Regions from separate parts of the Streptomyces sp. NPDC007983 genome, predicted to be linked through region 4. Evidence: riboswitches for the same ligand, from Rfam matches in the RefSeq annotation. Region 4 holds a riboswitch; each other region holds the start of a gene.
The links. A riboswitch is a leader RNA that binds a small molecule or an ion and turns the genes downstream of it on or off. The one in region 4 is predicted to bind cyclic di-AMP.
Positions count from the first base shown of each region.

Region 1: another riboswitch for cyclic di-AMP. It lies ahead of ACFZCY_RS34525 (NlpC/P60 family protein); the one in region 4 lies ahead of ACFZCY_RS35890 (peptidoglycan DD-metalloendopeptidase family protein).
Region 2: another riboswitch for cyclic di-AMP. It lies ahead of ACFZCY_RS37620 (transglycosylase family protein); the one in region 4 lies ahead of ACFZCY_RS35890 (peptidoglycan DD-metalloendopeptidase family protein).
Region 3: another riboswitch for cyclic di-AMP. It lies ahead of ACFZCY_RS04610 (peptidoglycan DD-metalloendopeptidase family protein); the one in region 4 lies ahead of ACFZCY_RS35890 (peptidoglycan DD-metalloendopeptidase family protein).

Region 1 covers NZ_JBIBJI010000016.1:10,778-13,695, forward strand. Annotated here, with positions in the region: gene ACFZCY_RS34520 (L,D-transpeptidase family protein) at 1-295, shown strand, start outside; gene ACFZCY_RS34525 (NlpC/P60 family protein) at 390-1,571, opposite strand; cyclic di-AMP (ydaO/yuaA leader) riboswitch at 1,579-1,771, opposite strand; gene pcrA (DNA helicase PcrA) at 1,940-2,918, shown strand, end outside.
Region 2 covers NZ_JBIBJI010000019.1:110,150-113,067, reverse strand. Annotated here, with positions in the region: gene ACFZCY_RS37630 (cytochrome P450) at 1-168, shown strand, start outside; gene ACFZCY_RS37625 (transglycosylase family protein) at 281-1,222, shown strand; cyclic di-AMP (ydaO/yuaA leader) riboswitch at 1,477-1,643, shown strand; gene ACFZCY_RS37620 (transglycosylase family protein) at 1,650-2,321, shown strand; gene eno (phosphopyruvate hydratase) at 2,436-2,918, shown strand, end outside.
Region 3 covers NZ_JBIBJI010000001.1:973,560-976,477, forward strand. Annotated here, with positions in the region: gene ACFZCY_RS04605 (SpoIIE family protein phosphatase) at 1-833, shown strand, start outside; cyclic di-AMP (ydaO/yuaA leader) riboswitch at 1,108-1,239, shown strand; gene ACFZCY_RS04610 (peptidoglycan DD-metalloendopeptidase family protein) at 1,251-2,414, shown strand; gene ACFZCY_RS04615 (aldo/keto reductase) at 2,574-2,918, shown strand, end outside.
Region 4 covers NZ_JBIBJI010000017.1:79,957-82,874, forward strand. Annotated here, with positions in the region: gene ACFZCY_RS35885 (FCD domain-containing protein) at 1-756, opposite strand, end outside; gene ACFZCY_RS35890 (peptidoglycan DD-metalloendopeptidase family protein) at 982-1,776, opposite strand; cyclic di-AMP (ydaO/yuaA leader) riboswitch at 1,790-1,952, opposite strand; gene ACFZCY_RS35895 (insulinase family protein) at 2,178-2,918, opposite strand, start outside.

The sequences.
Region 1 (2,918 bases), on a different contig from region 4:
GGTGTTCGGGCCGGTGCCGGTGCGCAGCGGGCGGGACAAGTACGAGACCCGCACCGGGCTGAAGAAGGTCTACTGGCGGGACATCGACCACTGGTCGACGCTGTACCACGTGGCCATGCCGTACAGCCAGTTCTTCGACGGCGGCCAGGCCTTCCACTCCATCGCGGGAAGCGTATGGTCGCCGCCCGGCTCCCACGGCTGCGTCAACATGCGGTCCGGCGACGCGAAGAAGTACTGGAGCCTGCTGCGGAACGGCGACGACGTGTACGTGTACGGGCGCAAGCCGGGCACGTGATCTCGTGATCGCGTGATCATGTGACGCGGAAGCGGTGCGGCTGCCCGATCGCGCATCGGGCAGCCGCAGCGTCTGTCTACCGCCGTTACTACCGCTATGCGGGCCGGACGCTTCCGTAGATCGGCATCTCGGTGATCGGTGCCTTCTTGACCACATCCCCCGGCTTCGGGGCGTGGATCATCATGCCGTTGCCGATGTAGAGCCCGACGTGGCTGATGTCGTCGTAGAAGAAGACGAGATCACCGGGCTTGAGGTCGGAGGTCGAGACACGCGTACCGGCCTTCACCTGGTCCCACGTGGTGCGCGGCAGCGAGACACCGGCGGCCCTCCAGGCGGCCTGGGTGAGCCCTGAGCAGTCGTAGGAGGTGGGGCCGGTCGCGCCCCAGACGTACGGCTTGCCGAGCTGGGACTCCGCGAAGTCGATGGCCTTGGCCGCCTTGGTGCTGTTCGTGGAGGTGGAGGAGCCGGTGCTGGAGCCGCTGCCGGAAGAGGAGCTTCCGCTCGACTGCTGCTCCTGCTGCTGCTCCTGCTGCTGCTGGGCCGCGGCCTGCCGCTGCTTTTCGGCCAGCTCGGCCGCCTTGCGCCGCGCCTCCTCGGCCTTCTTCTTCTCGATCGCCGCCAGCCGCGCCTTCTCCTTGGCGGTCAGGCTCGCCAGCAGCCGGCGGGCCTGGGACAGCTTGTCCTGGACGGACTTCTTCTTGGTCTTCAGCTCTTTCTGGGTCTCGGTCAGCGACGCCAGGCTCTTGGCGGCCTCCCTGCGCTCCTTGGCGGCCTTCGCCGCCTGCGTCTGGAAGTCGTCGACGGCTCTCTTCTGCGAACCGGCCATCCGGCTCATCAGATGGGACTGGTCGAAGAGGTCCTGCGGGTCGTTGGAGAACAGCAGGCTCGCGGCGCTCGAGGTCATGCCGCCGTTGCGGTACTGGGCCGCGGCGTAGGTGCCGAGTGTGCGGCGGGCCTCGTTGAGCTTCTCGGTGTTCTCGGCGACATCGGCCAGCAGCCGGTTGACCTTGGTGCGCTGCTGCTCGGAGCGCTCCTTGGCGGCGTTGTAGTGCTGGGTGGCGGATTCCGCCTGGTGGTAGAGGGTGTCCACCTTCTCCTTGACCGCCTCGATCGACTGCGTGGTGCCGGGCCTCGGGTCGCCCGGGGCGGCGTTCGCGGTCTGGGAGAGAAGGGTGACGGAGGCGAGGGCGGCGGTGGTGAATCCGACGGCGGTACGGCGCCCGGTGGACGACGTGGCGGTGGGTATTCGGGTCCGCGGCTTGCGGTGCGACGCCAAGGGAGGCGACTCCTTCCGTGGACCGCCTACCGGGTTAGCTGTCGGGTTCGGGCGGTTCGGAAGGTTGCCCTACGGCCTCTGCGGATGGACGACATGTCGTACGCGTCGTACCGCCACTCGGGCCGATTCACCCCATGTTGCGTTGTGGGTCCCCGGCTCCGGGCGCCTTGCGACGTGGCCGGACTCGGCGGAGGCCGCCCGGGCCGGCGCGGTTCGCCGACGGGTGTACGGGCCGCCTGGGGGAGGACGGTAGCCAACTCGTGGTGCTCCTGTGAAGGCTGGTGGTCGTTTTGCCCGAAACCGTTTCGTGACATCCATGTGCAGTCCATGCGTAGGCTGTCAGTGCGGCCGCCTAAACTCGGTGAGCGATGAGCAGCCTCTTTGACGACAGCTTCCTGGCGGATCTCGGGCCTCCGAGCGAGGAGCCCCCGCCGCCCGAGGATTCCGCGCACCCGGACCCCGCCGGCGGTTCAGGCGGCGAGGACGTGCCGCACCACCTCTTCACGGGCGCTTTCGACGCGCCGGTGCCGAGCGGGGGGACCAGAGAGGCGTACTACCGGGACGGCGCGGCCCGCCCGGCCATCGACCCGGCGGCGCTGCTGGAGGGGCTGAACGAGCAGCAGCGGGCCGCCGTGGAGCACACGGGCTCGCCGCTGCTGATCGTCGCGGGGGCCGGGTCCGGCAAGACCCGGGTGCTCACCCACCGCATCGCGTATCTGCTCGGCACCCGCCACGTGCACCCCGGGCAGATCCTCGCCATCACCTTCACCAACAAGGCGGCGGGGGAGATGAAGGAGCGGGTCGAGGAGCTGGTCGGCCCGCGGGCGAACGCCATGTGGGTGATGACGTTCCACAGCGCCTGCGTCCGCATCCTGCGCCGCGAGTCGAAGAAGCTGGGCTTCACCTCATCGTTCTCGATCTACGACGCCGCCGACTCGAAGCGGCTGATGGCGCTGGTGTGCCGGGATCTCGACCTGGACCCGAAGAAGTTCCCGCCGAAGTCGTTCAGCGCCAAGATCTCCAACCTGAAGAACGAGCTGATCGACGAGGAGACCTTCGCGGGGCAGGCGGCGGATGGCTTCGAGAAGACGCTCGCCGAGGCGTACGCGATGTACCAGTCGAGGCTGCGCGAGGCCAACGCCCTCGACTTCGACGACATCATCATGACCACGGTCAATCTGCTCCAGGCGTTCCCGGACGTCGCCGAGCACTACCGCCGCCGCTTCCGGCACGTCCTGGTCGACGAGTACCAGGACACCAACCACGCTCAGTACACGCTGGTGCGCGAGCTGGTGGGCACTGGCGCGGGCGCGGGCGCGGGCTCCGGCACGGACGAGGAAGCCGTGG
Region 2 (2,918 bases), on a different contig from region 4:
TACTGCCTGGGCGCCCCGCTGGCCCGCCTGGAGGCACAGACCGCGCTCGCCACCCTGCTGCGCCGACTCCCCGACCTCCAACTGGCGGTGGAGCCGGACGACCTGCGCTGGCGCGGCGGGCTCATCATGCGCGGGCTGCGCACCCTCCCGGTGACCTGGGGAAAGTGACTGCCGGTCAGGCGCGTGACCGCGGCGTGACCTGGGATACACCGGCTTGTGATGATCGTGTGACGTCGCTATGTTCAACCGACAAACGACCCCCACACGAGAGGCGATTCGCATGCTTTCCGGGAACGGACGTCACCGCCGCCCCCGCCAGGCTCCGGCCATCGTCGTCGCGGCGGGGGTGACCGGTGCGAGCATCGCCATCCCGCTCTTCGGAGCGACCGGCGCCCAGGCCGCCCCGGCCTCCACCTGGGACCGGGTCGCCGAGTGCGAGAGCGCCGGGATGTGGAGCGCCAACGAGGGCAACGGCTTCTACGGCGGTCTCCAGCTGACCCTCGACATGTGGAAGAAGTACGGCGGCACCGACTACGCCCCGCGCCCCGACCTCGCCAGCCGCTCCCAGCAGATAGCCGTCGCCGAGTCGATACTCGGCGACCGCGGCCCGGACGCCTGGCCCAGCTGTGCGCTGAACGCCGGGCTGACCGACGACGGCGACGCCCCGGACGTGAACCCGGGCAGCACGGCGCGCCCCTCCCAGCAGCCCCCGCAGCGCGGCGACTCGGGCCGGGACGCCGGAGAGCCGGAGCGGCCCCACGTCTCCAAGGCCCCCGACGGGCTGGACGACGACGCGCCCTCCCCGTCCCCTTCTTCTGACGCGCCCGACCCCTCGCCGTCCCCTTCCTCTTCCTCTTCCTCCGGCGAGGACGCCTCCGAAGGACCCGCCAAGACCCCCTCCGCGACCCCCTCCGCGGGCGCCTCGGACCCGGCCGACGCCTCGGCCGACGCCTCCGCGCCCTCCGGCAAGCACCGCGGCGAGCCGGAGAGGGACGCGCGACCGAGCGACCGTGCCTCGCGTGGCGGAGCAAATCGTGCCGAAAACCCCACGGATGGCGGCTACACGGTGCGTCCGGGTGACAACCTTTCAGCAATCGCCGAAAAGCAGGAATTGGGCGGCGACTGGCGGCGGATCTACGAAGGCAACGAGAACCTCATCGGAACCGACCCGGATCTCATTCTCCCTGGTCAGCGACTTGATCTCACCATCAGGGGCCAGTAATCCGGGGTGATTTGCCCGATCTGGCGCCGGTGAGACATACCTCTCGTCACATTTTCCGGGCCGTCCCTCGTGTCCGGTCTCTCCACACCCGGCCCCACCTGCGCCGATGTAGGACGAGTGAGATCGATAACAGCCCTCTTCGCTGCGATAAGGGTGTTTGAACGTTTCCCGGACGTGTGTTTAACGTCTTTCCGCTCGCCACCGCGAGCACCGTCGACCGTCACGCCGAGTCCTGCCGGCGGTCGTCCGGTACCGACGCGCCAGCGCCGAAGGCAGGAGCGGGGGACCCAAGGTAAGTGCCGGGAGGCCAGCGGAATCGGCCGAACGGCTAGGGGTGAAGCCCGGTGCGAACCCCGCACCGGGCCGGGCAACTCACGCCCGAACCCGACAGCTCACCTCGTAGGCGTCGGTGAGGAAACGAACGAACATGTCCAACGCTCAGGGCAAGCACCGTCGTCCTTCCAAGGCCACCCGCATCACCGCGCTCGTCGGCCTCGCCGGAGCCGCCGTGGCCACTCCGCTCATCGGTGCGACGTCCGCCTCTGCCGCCACCAGCTCCCAGTGGGACCAGGTCGCGCAGTGCGAGTCCGGCGGCAACTGGTCGATCAACACCGGCAACGGGTACTACGGCGGCCTGCAGTTCTCCTCCTCCACCTGGGCCGCCTACGGCGGTACCGCGTTCGCACCCACCGCCGACAAGGCGGGCAAGAGCCAGCAGATCCAGGTGGCCGAGAAGGTCCTCGCCAGCCAGGGCAAGGGCGCCTGGCCGGTCTGCGGCAAGGGCCTGACCAGCGGCGGCGCCCCCGCCCCCGCGCCGTCCACCCCGCAGCAGAGCCAGTCCGACTCCTCGCAGTCGGCCCCGTCCGCCAAGCCGAAGGCCGCGCCGCGCAGCGCGCCCGAGCACGCCGCGCGCTCCGAGGTCCGCGGCCCGATCAAGAAGGGCGACGGCGAGTACAAGGTCAAGTCCGGCGACACCCTTGGCAAGATCGCCAAGACGGAGGACGTCAAGGGCGGCTGGAAGAAGCTCTTCGAGCTGAACAAGAACATCATCCAGCAGGCCGACATGATCTTCCCCGGCCAGCAGCTCCACCTGAGCTGAGCAGCCACACCGTAGTCAACGAGCCCCGGCCGGGTGCGCCGCCCCCACGGTGCACCCCGTCGGGGCTTCGGTGCGGTTAGGCTCATGCTGCTACCGAAGACCCATACGAAGGAGATCCTCGTGCCGTCCATCGACGTCGTCGTAGCTCGCGAGATCCTCGACTCGCGAGGCAACCCCACGGTCGAGGTCGAGGTCGGCCTCGACGACGGCAGCACCGGCCGTGCCGCCGTCCCGTCCGGCGCCTCCACCGGCGCCTTCGAGGCCCTCGAGCTCCGTGACGGCGACAAGAACCGCTATGGCGGCAAGGGCGTGGAGAAGGCCGTCCTCGCCGTCATCGAGCAGATCGGCCCCGAGCTGGTCGGATATGACGCCACCGAGCAGCGCCTGATCGACCAGGCGATGTTCGACCTGGATGCCACTCCGGACAAGTCCTCGCTCGGCGCCAACGCCATCCTGGGCGTCTCCCTCGCCGTGGCGCACGCCGCCTCCGAGGCGTCCGACCTGCCCCTCTTCCGTTACCTCGGCGGCCCGAACGCGCATCTGCTGCCGGTCCCGATGATGAACATCCTCAACGGCGGTTCGCACGCCGACTCCAAT
Region 3 (2,918 bases), on a different contig from region 4:
TGGCGTCGGCGCGCGGTGTCGCGGAGGCGGCGCAGCGGGCCGTGCTGCCCGTACCGCCCGCCCGCATCGCCGGGCTGGACGTCGCGGCGCGCTATGTGGCGGCCGAGCGGTACGCGGCGATCGGCGGCGACCTGTACGCGGTGCAGGACACCCCGCACGGCGTACGGCTGCTCGTCGGGGACGTGCGCGGCAAGGGGCTGCAGGCCGTGGAGGTCGTCGCGGTCCTCATCGGCGCCTTCCGGGAGGCGGCGGAGCAGGAGACGACGCTGGAGGGGCTGGCGGGGCGGCTGGAGCGGGCACTGCGGCGCGAGGGCGCGCGGCGGGCCGAGCTGGAGGCGTTCGAGGGGTTCACCACCGCCGTCCTCGGCGAGATCCCGCGCGGCGACTCCATCCTCCGCCTCATCAACCGCGGCCACCCCGCGCCGCTGCTGCTGCCCGGCGACGGCGAGGTACGGCCCCTGGGGCCGGAGACGGCCGCGCTGCCGCTCGGGATGGGCGAACTGGGCGCGTGGCCCGACCGGGTGACGGAGCTGCGGTTCCCCGAGGACGCGACGCTGCTGCTGTTCACGGACGGGGTGACCGAGGCCCGCGACCGGCACGGCACGTTCTACGTACCGGAGGAGCGGCTGCGCGGCCGCCGCTTCCCCGGGCCGGGCGGGCTGCTCGACGCGCTGGTGGAGGACGTCGCGCGGCATACGGGCGGGGAGACCTCGGACGACATGGCACTCCTCGCGGTCCGGCGGCCGCCCGTATCGAACGGAACGACGGCGAACGGAACGACGGCGAACGGAACGACGGCGCCCGCTCCGGACACGGACCGTAGCCGACCGTGACGCGTACGCATAACGATTGACGCACGATCAGCTCGCCGGAGGTTTTTACCATCCCTTTTCAACCGGGGTGAAACGCCCCTACTTGTCCCCCGATGCTTACTAAGTTCATCCCAAAGCTGCGCGGATTCTTCAGAAGAGCTTGGAATCATGTCGCGCTCTCTATTAACGTTCGATAACGCAGCGCGGTCGACACAGCCGTCGCAGAGGCGGCACCGTGCGCCGTCGCCGAATCCCATACGTGCAGCGACAGCACCACCAGCGGCACCACGCACCACGGCGGTAACAGCCGCAGCACAGGGAACCGGGGAACCACCACCTTGGGGTGAATCGGGTCGAACCTGACCCGTAGGAGACCTTCCTGCTCCGAACCCGTCAGCTAACCCGGTAGGCGAGAGGGAAGGAAAGGAGTGCGCCCCGGTGGCGTCCAACAGGTCCGTACTGGACGAAGCTCCGTACCGCTCGTCCGGTACCGGCATCGGCACCGCGACCGCGTACGGAGTCGGCTTCGACGCCGGAGCCGGCGCCCGGCCCACGATCGGCCTCGGCGCCGAAGGGGATGATTCCTCCGTCGCCAAAGAAGCCGTCTGGGACGAGTGGAACCCGACGGAGGAGTCCATCGCCCCGCTGCGCGGCAAGCACCGCGTCGTCAAGCAGCGCGGCGGGACCATGGCCCGCAGCGGCGCCGTCCTCGGCGTCGGCGTCATCGCGGCGGTCGGCGCGGGCGGCATGGCGAGCGCCAAGGACCGGCCGGCCGTACCGATCTCCATGCCGGACCTCGCCCACGTCGCCGACGAGGTCAAGGCCCAGCTGCCCGCCGCCAAGGACCTGCCCGGCATCGGCTCCCTGATGGCCGACGACCAGGACTCCTCCCAGCCCGCCGCGGCCACCCTCACCACCAGCGCCACCGACTCGGGCGAGGCGCTGCGCACCCGCATCCTGCGGCAGGCCGAGAGCCAGCAGACCGCGGCGGACGACGACCGGCGCGAGGCCGCGGCGCGGGCCGCCGCCAAGGCCGCCGCCGACGACGCGGCCAAGGCCGCCGCCAAGGCCCGCGACCTGGCCGAGCAGAAGAAGGCCGAGGCCGCCGCCAAGAAGAAGGCCGCCGAGGCCAAGGAGAAGGCGGAGGCCGAGAAGGAGGCCGCGGCCAAGGCCGCCGCCGACCGCCCCGCCAAGACGTCCACGTCCAGCGGGCTCACCCTCCCCGTCGCCTCGTACACGCTGACCGCGGGCTTCGGCCAGGCCGGCGACCTGTGGTCCGCCGACCACACCGGCCAGGACTTCGCCGCCCCGACCGGCACCCCGGTCAAGGCGGTGGGCGGCGGCACCATCACCCAGGCGGGCTGGGCCGGTTCGTACGGCTACCGCATCGTGCTCAAGCTCGATGACGGCACCGAGATCTGGTACTGCCACCTGTCGTCCATGGTCGTCACCTCGGGCAAGGTGTCCTCGGGTGAGACCATCGGCCGCGTCGGCGCCACCGGCAACGTGACCGGCCCCCACCTCCACCTGGAGGTGCGGCCGGGCGGCGGCTCGCCGATCGACCCGATGCCCTGGCTGCGCGACCACGGGCTGAACCCGTGACACCCTGAACCGGCCGTCGCTTCCGGCGGCCCCTCGCTCCGGCGGCTCTGGCGCTCTCTCCCCCCTTGACGCCAGGGCCGCCGGTTTCTGTCATCTGCGGTCTGTCATCTGCGGACGGCAGCGGAATAACCCCCTCCACCACGAGCGTTGAAGAAACGCATGACTGAGACCCGCAGGACCATCGGCAACCTGTCCGTCTTCCCGCTCTCCCTGGGCGGCAATGTCTTCGGCTGGACGGCCGACGAGGCCGAGTCCTTCGAGGTGCTCGACGCCTACGTGGCGGCGGGCGGCAACTTCGTCGACACCGCCGACGTCTACTCCGCCTGGGCCCCCGGCAACCAGGGCGGCGAGTCCGAGACGATCCTCGGCAAGTGGTTCGCCTCCCGCGGCAACCGCGACGACATCGTCCTCGCCACCAAGGTCGGCGCCGGCGTCCCGGAGCCCCGCGGGCTCTCCTCCGCCGCCATCAAGTCCGGCCTGGACGAATCCCTCCAGCGCCTGGGC
Region 4 (2,918 bases):
CCCGCTCGCCGTGTTTACGGAATGTTTCGGAGTTCTCACCGGAGATGCGTTTCGCACCCGGTATTCGGACAGCGAGCGCTCGGTGTGCGCGGCGGCCAGCGCCTGCGCCCGGTCGGCGTCACCGCGCGCGACCGCGTCCACGATCGCCCCGTGCTCGGCCCAGGACTCGACGGCGCGCACCGAGAGGTCCATGGACCCGGCCGCCCCCGGCGCGCCCGCCCCGGCCTGCGCACGGGCCGGATCCGCCGCGTACACCCACGCCGTCTTGCGCCGCAGCTGCACCAGCAGTCCCGACAGACTCGGGCTGCCGGACGCCTGGGCGAGCGTCTCGTGGAACCAGTCGCCCAGCGAGCGCAGCTCGCCCAGCCGGCCGTGCCGCGCCCGCTCCTGACCGAGCCGCACCAGACCGCGCAGCACCTTCACATGCCCCTCGGTGCGCCGCTGGGCGGCCCTGGCGGCGCCCATCGGCTCCAGCAGGGCCCGGATGTCCAGGAGGTCGGCCGCCTCCTTCTCGGACGGCTGCGCGACGCATGCGCCCGCATGCCGCCGGGTGGTGACGAAGCCCTCGGACTCCAGGGTGCGCAGCGCCTCGCGGACGGGCACCCGGGAGACCCCGTAGCGCCGGGCGAGCAGCTCCTCGGCCAGCCGGCTGCCGGGCGGATAGGTACCGGAGATGATGTCGTCACGGATCGCCGTGCATACCGCGTGTGCCGAAATCCGGCGGCCGCCCTGGACGGCGGCCGTATCCCCGTTCATTTCCGGTCCCGCATTGTCGAACCTCCGCCTCAACCGCCGCGAAACGCATCCCATTGACGCGCATTCAGCGACTCTATTCGAAGCCGCCGGGATTTCCGATGGGCGAAGTCAATTCGGGGATATTTTTTGGTCACGGTCGACGGTCGAGGGGACGGTCACGGCGGCGGGGCACGCCGAAGGCCCCGTCCGGGGCGGACGGGGCCTTTCGACTAGGGCAGGGGTGCGTCAGAGATTGACGCCGTGCGAGCGCAGGTACGACAGCGGGTCCATGTCCGAGCCGTACTCCGCGGTGGTGCGGGCCTCGAAGTGCAGGTGCGGGCCGGTGACGTTGCCGGTGGCGCCGGACAGGCCGATCTGCTGGCCGGGGGTGACCTTCTGGCCGACCGAGACGCCGATCGACGAGAGGTGGCCGTACTGGGTGTAGGTGCCGTCGTTCATCTTGATGACGACGTTGTTGCCGTACGAACCGCCCCAGCCCGCCTCGACGATCTCACCGGAGCCCACCGAGTGCACCGAGGTGCCGGTGGAGGCGTGGAAGTCGATCCCGGTGTGGCTGCCGGAGGACCACAGGCCGCTGGACGCCTCGTAGCCGGTGGAGACGTAGGAGCCGCTGATGGGCGACACGAACGTGTTGAGGCGCTTGCGCTCTTCCTCACGCGCGGCGCGCTCCTTGGCGTCGCGCTCCGCCTTGGCCTTCTTCGCGGCGGCCTCGGCCTTCCGCGCGGCCTGCTGGCGGGCCACGGCCTCGGCCTTCGCCTTGGCGGCGGCGGCCTCGGCGGCGTCCCTCTGGGACTGGGCCTGCGCGTCGATCTGGTCGGAGAGACCGTCGCCCATCACCATCGCCTGACGGAGACCGGTGTCCTGGGGAGACGGCGTCTCGCCGGTCGCGGCGAGGGCGGGGCCGGCGATGCCGGCGACGACGCCCGAGGCGACCGTGGTGATGCCCGCGATGTTGGCGCCGGTGCGGACGGCGGCTTGGCGGGGACGTCGGTGCTTCCCAGCGGCACGGGTGAACGCCATGTGGTGGCGCACTCCTTTCCTTCCCTCTCGCCTACCGGGTTAGCTGACGGGTTCGGAGCAGGAAGGTCTCCTACGGGCCCCTCCCCCGGGCGGGGAAGGCGTCCGATTCACCCCAGGGACGTTTGGGTCCCCGGCTCCCCTGGCACTCGCACCATGGGACTCGGCGATGGCTGTCCGTGCCGCGGGTGCGGCGGGTATCCGGCGAACAGCCGCACTGACGCTAAACGGGCCGCGTTTCGATCACCAAACGGTTACGGGTTTTTGTTGCTCTCGCCACAAACCAAACGCCCCGCAAATCAGGCAAATGGGAGGACCCCGGCGTCTTGTGCGACGCCAGGGTCCTTGTGCCGATGGTGCCTTGCGCCGGGCCCGGGGACATATCGGGCCGGCCGGGCCGGGGTTCAGCCGGTGATGACGCGCACCTCTCCGATGCCGAGCGCCTTGACCGGCTCCTCGATCTTCGAGGCGTCACCCACGAGCACCGTCACCAGCCGGTCGGCCGGGAAGGCGCTCACGACCGCCGCGGTCGCCTCCACGGTCCCCGCCTCGGCGAGCCGGGCGTACAGCTGCGCCTGGAAGTCGTCCGGCAGGTGCTGCTCGACCTGGTCGGCGAGCGTGCCCGCGACGGCGGCCGCCGTCTCGTACTTGAGCGGTGCGACGCCGACGAGGTTCTGCACGGCGACATCGCGCTCGGCGTCCGTCAGCCCCTCCTCCTTCAGCGTCCGCAGCACCGTCCACAGGTCCTCCAGCGCCGGGCCGGTGACCTCGGTGGCCACCGAACCGCTGATCGCCAGCAGCGAGGCGCCCGCCGAGCCGCCGCCGGCCGGCGAGGGCGGCGTCGAGCGCAGCACCTGGCCGAAGGCGCGCACCCCGTAGGTGTAGCCCTTCTCCTCGCGCAGCACCCGGTCCAGACGGGAGGTGAGGGTGCCGCCCAGGCAGTAGGTGCCCAGCACCTGCGCGGGCCAGACGCGGTCGTGCCGGTCGGCGCCGACGCGCCCGATGAGCAGCTGGGTCTGGACCGCGCCGGGCCGGTCGACGATCACCACACGGCCGGTGTCGTCGGCGATGACCGGAGGGACCGACCGCTGCGGGGCGGGGCCGCCGGTCCAGGCGCCCAGGGTGTCGGTGAGCGCCTGGTCGAG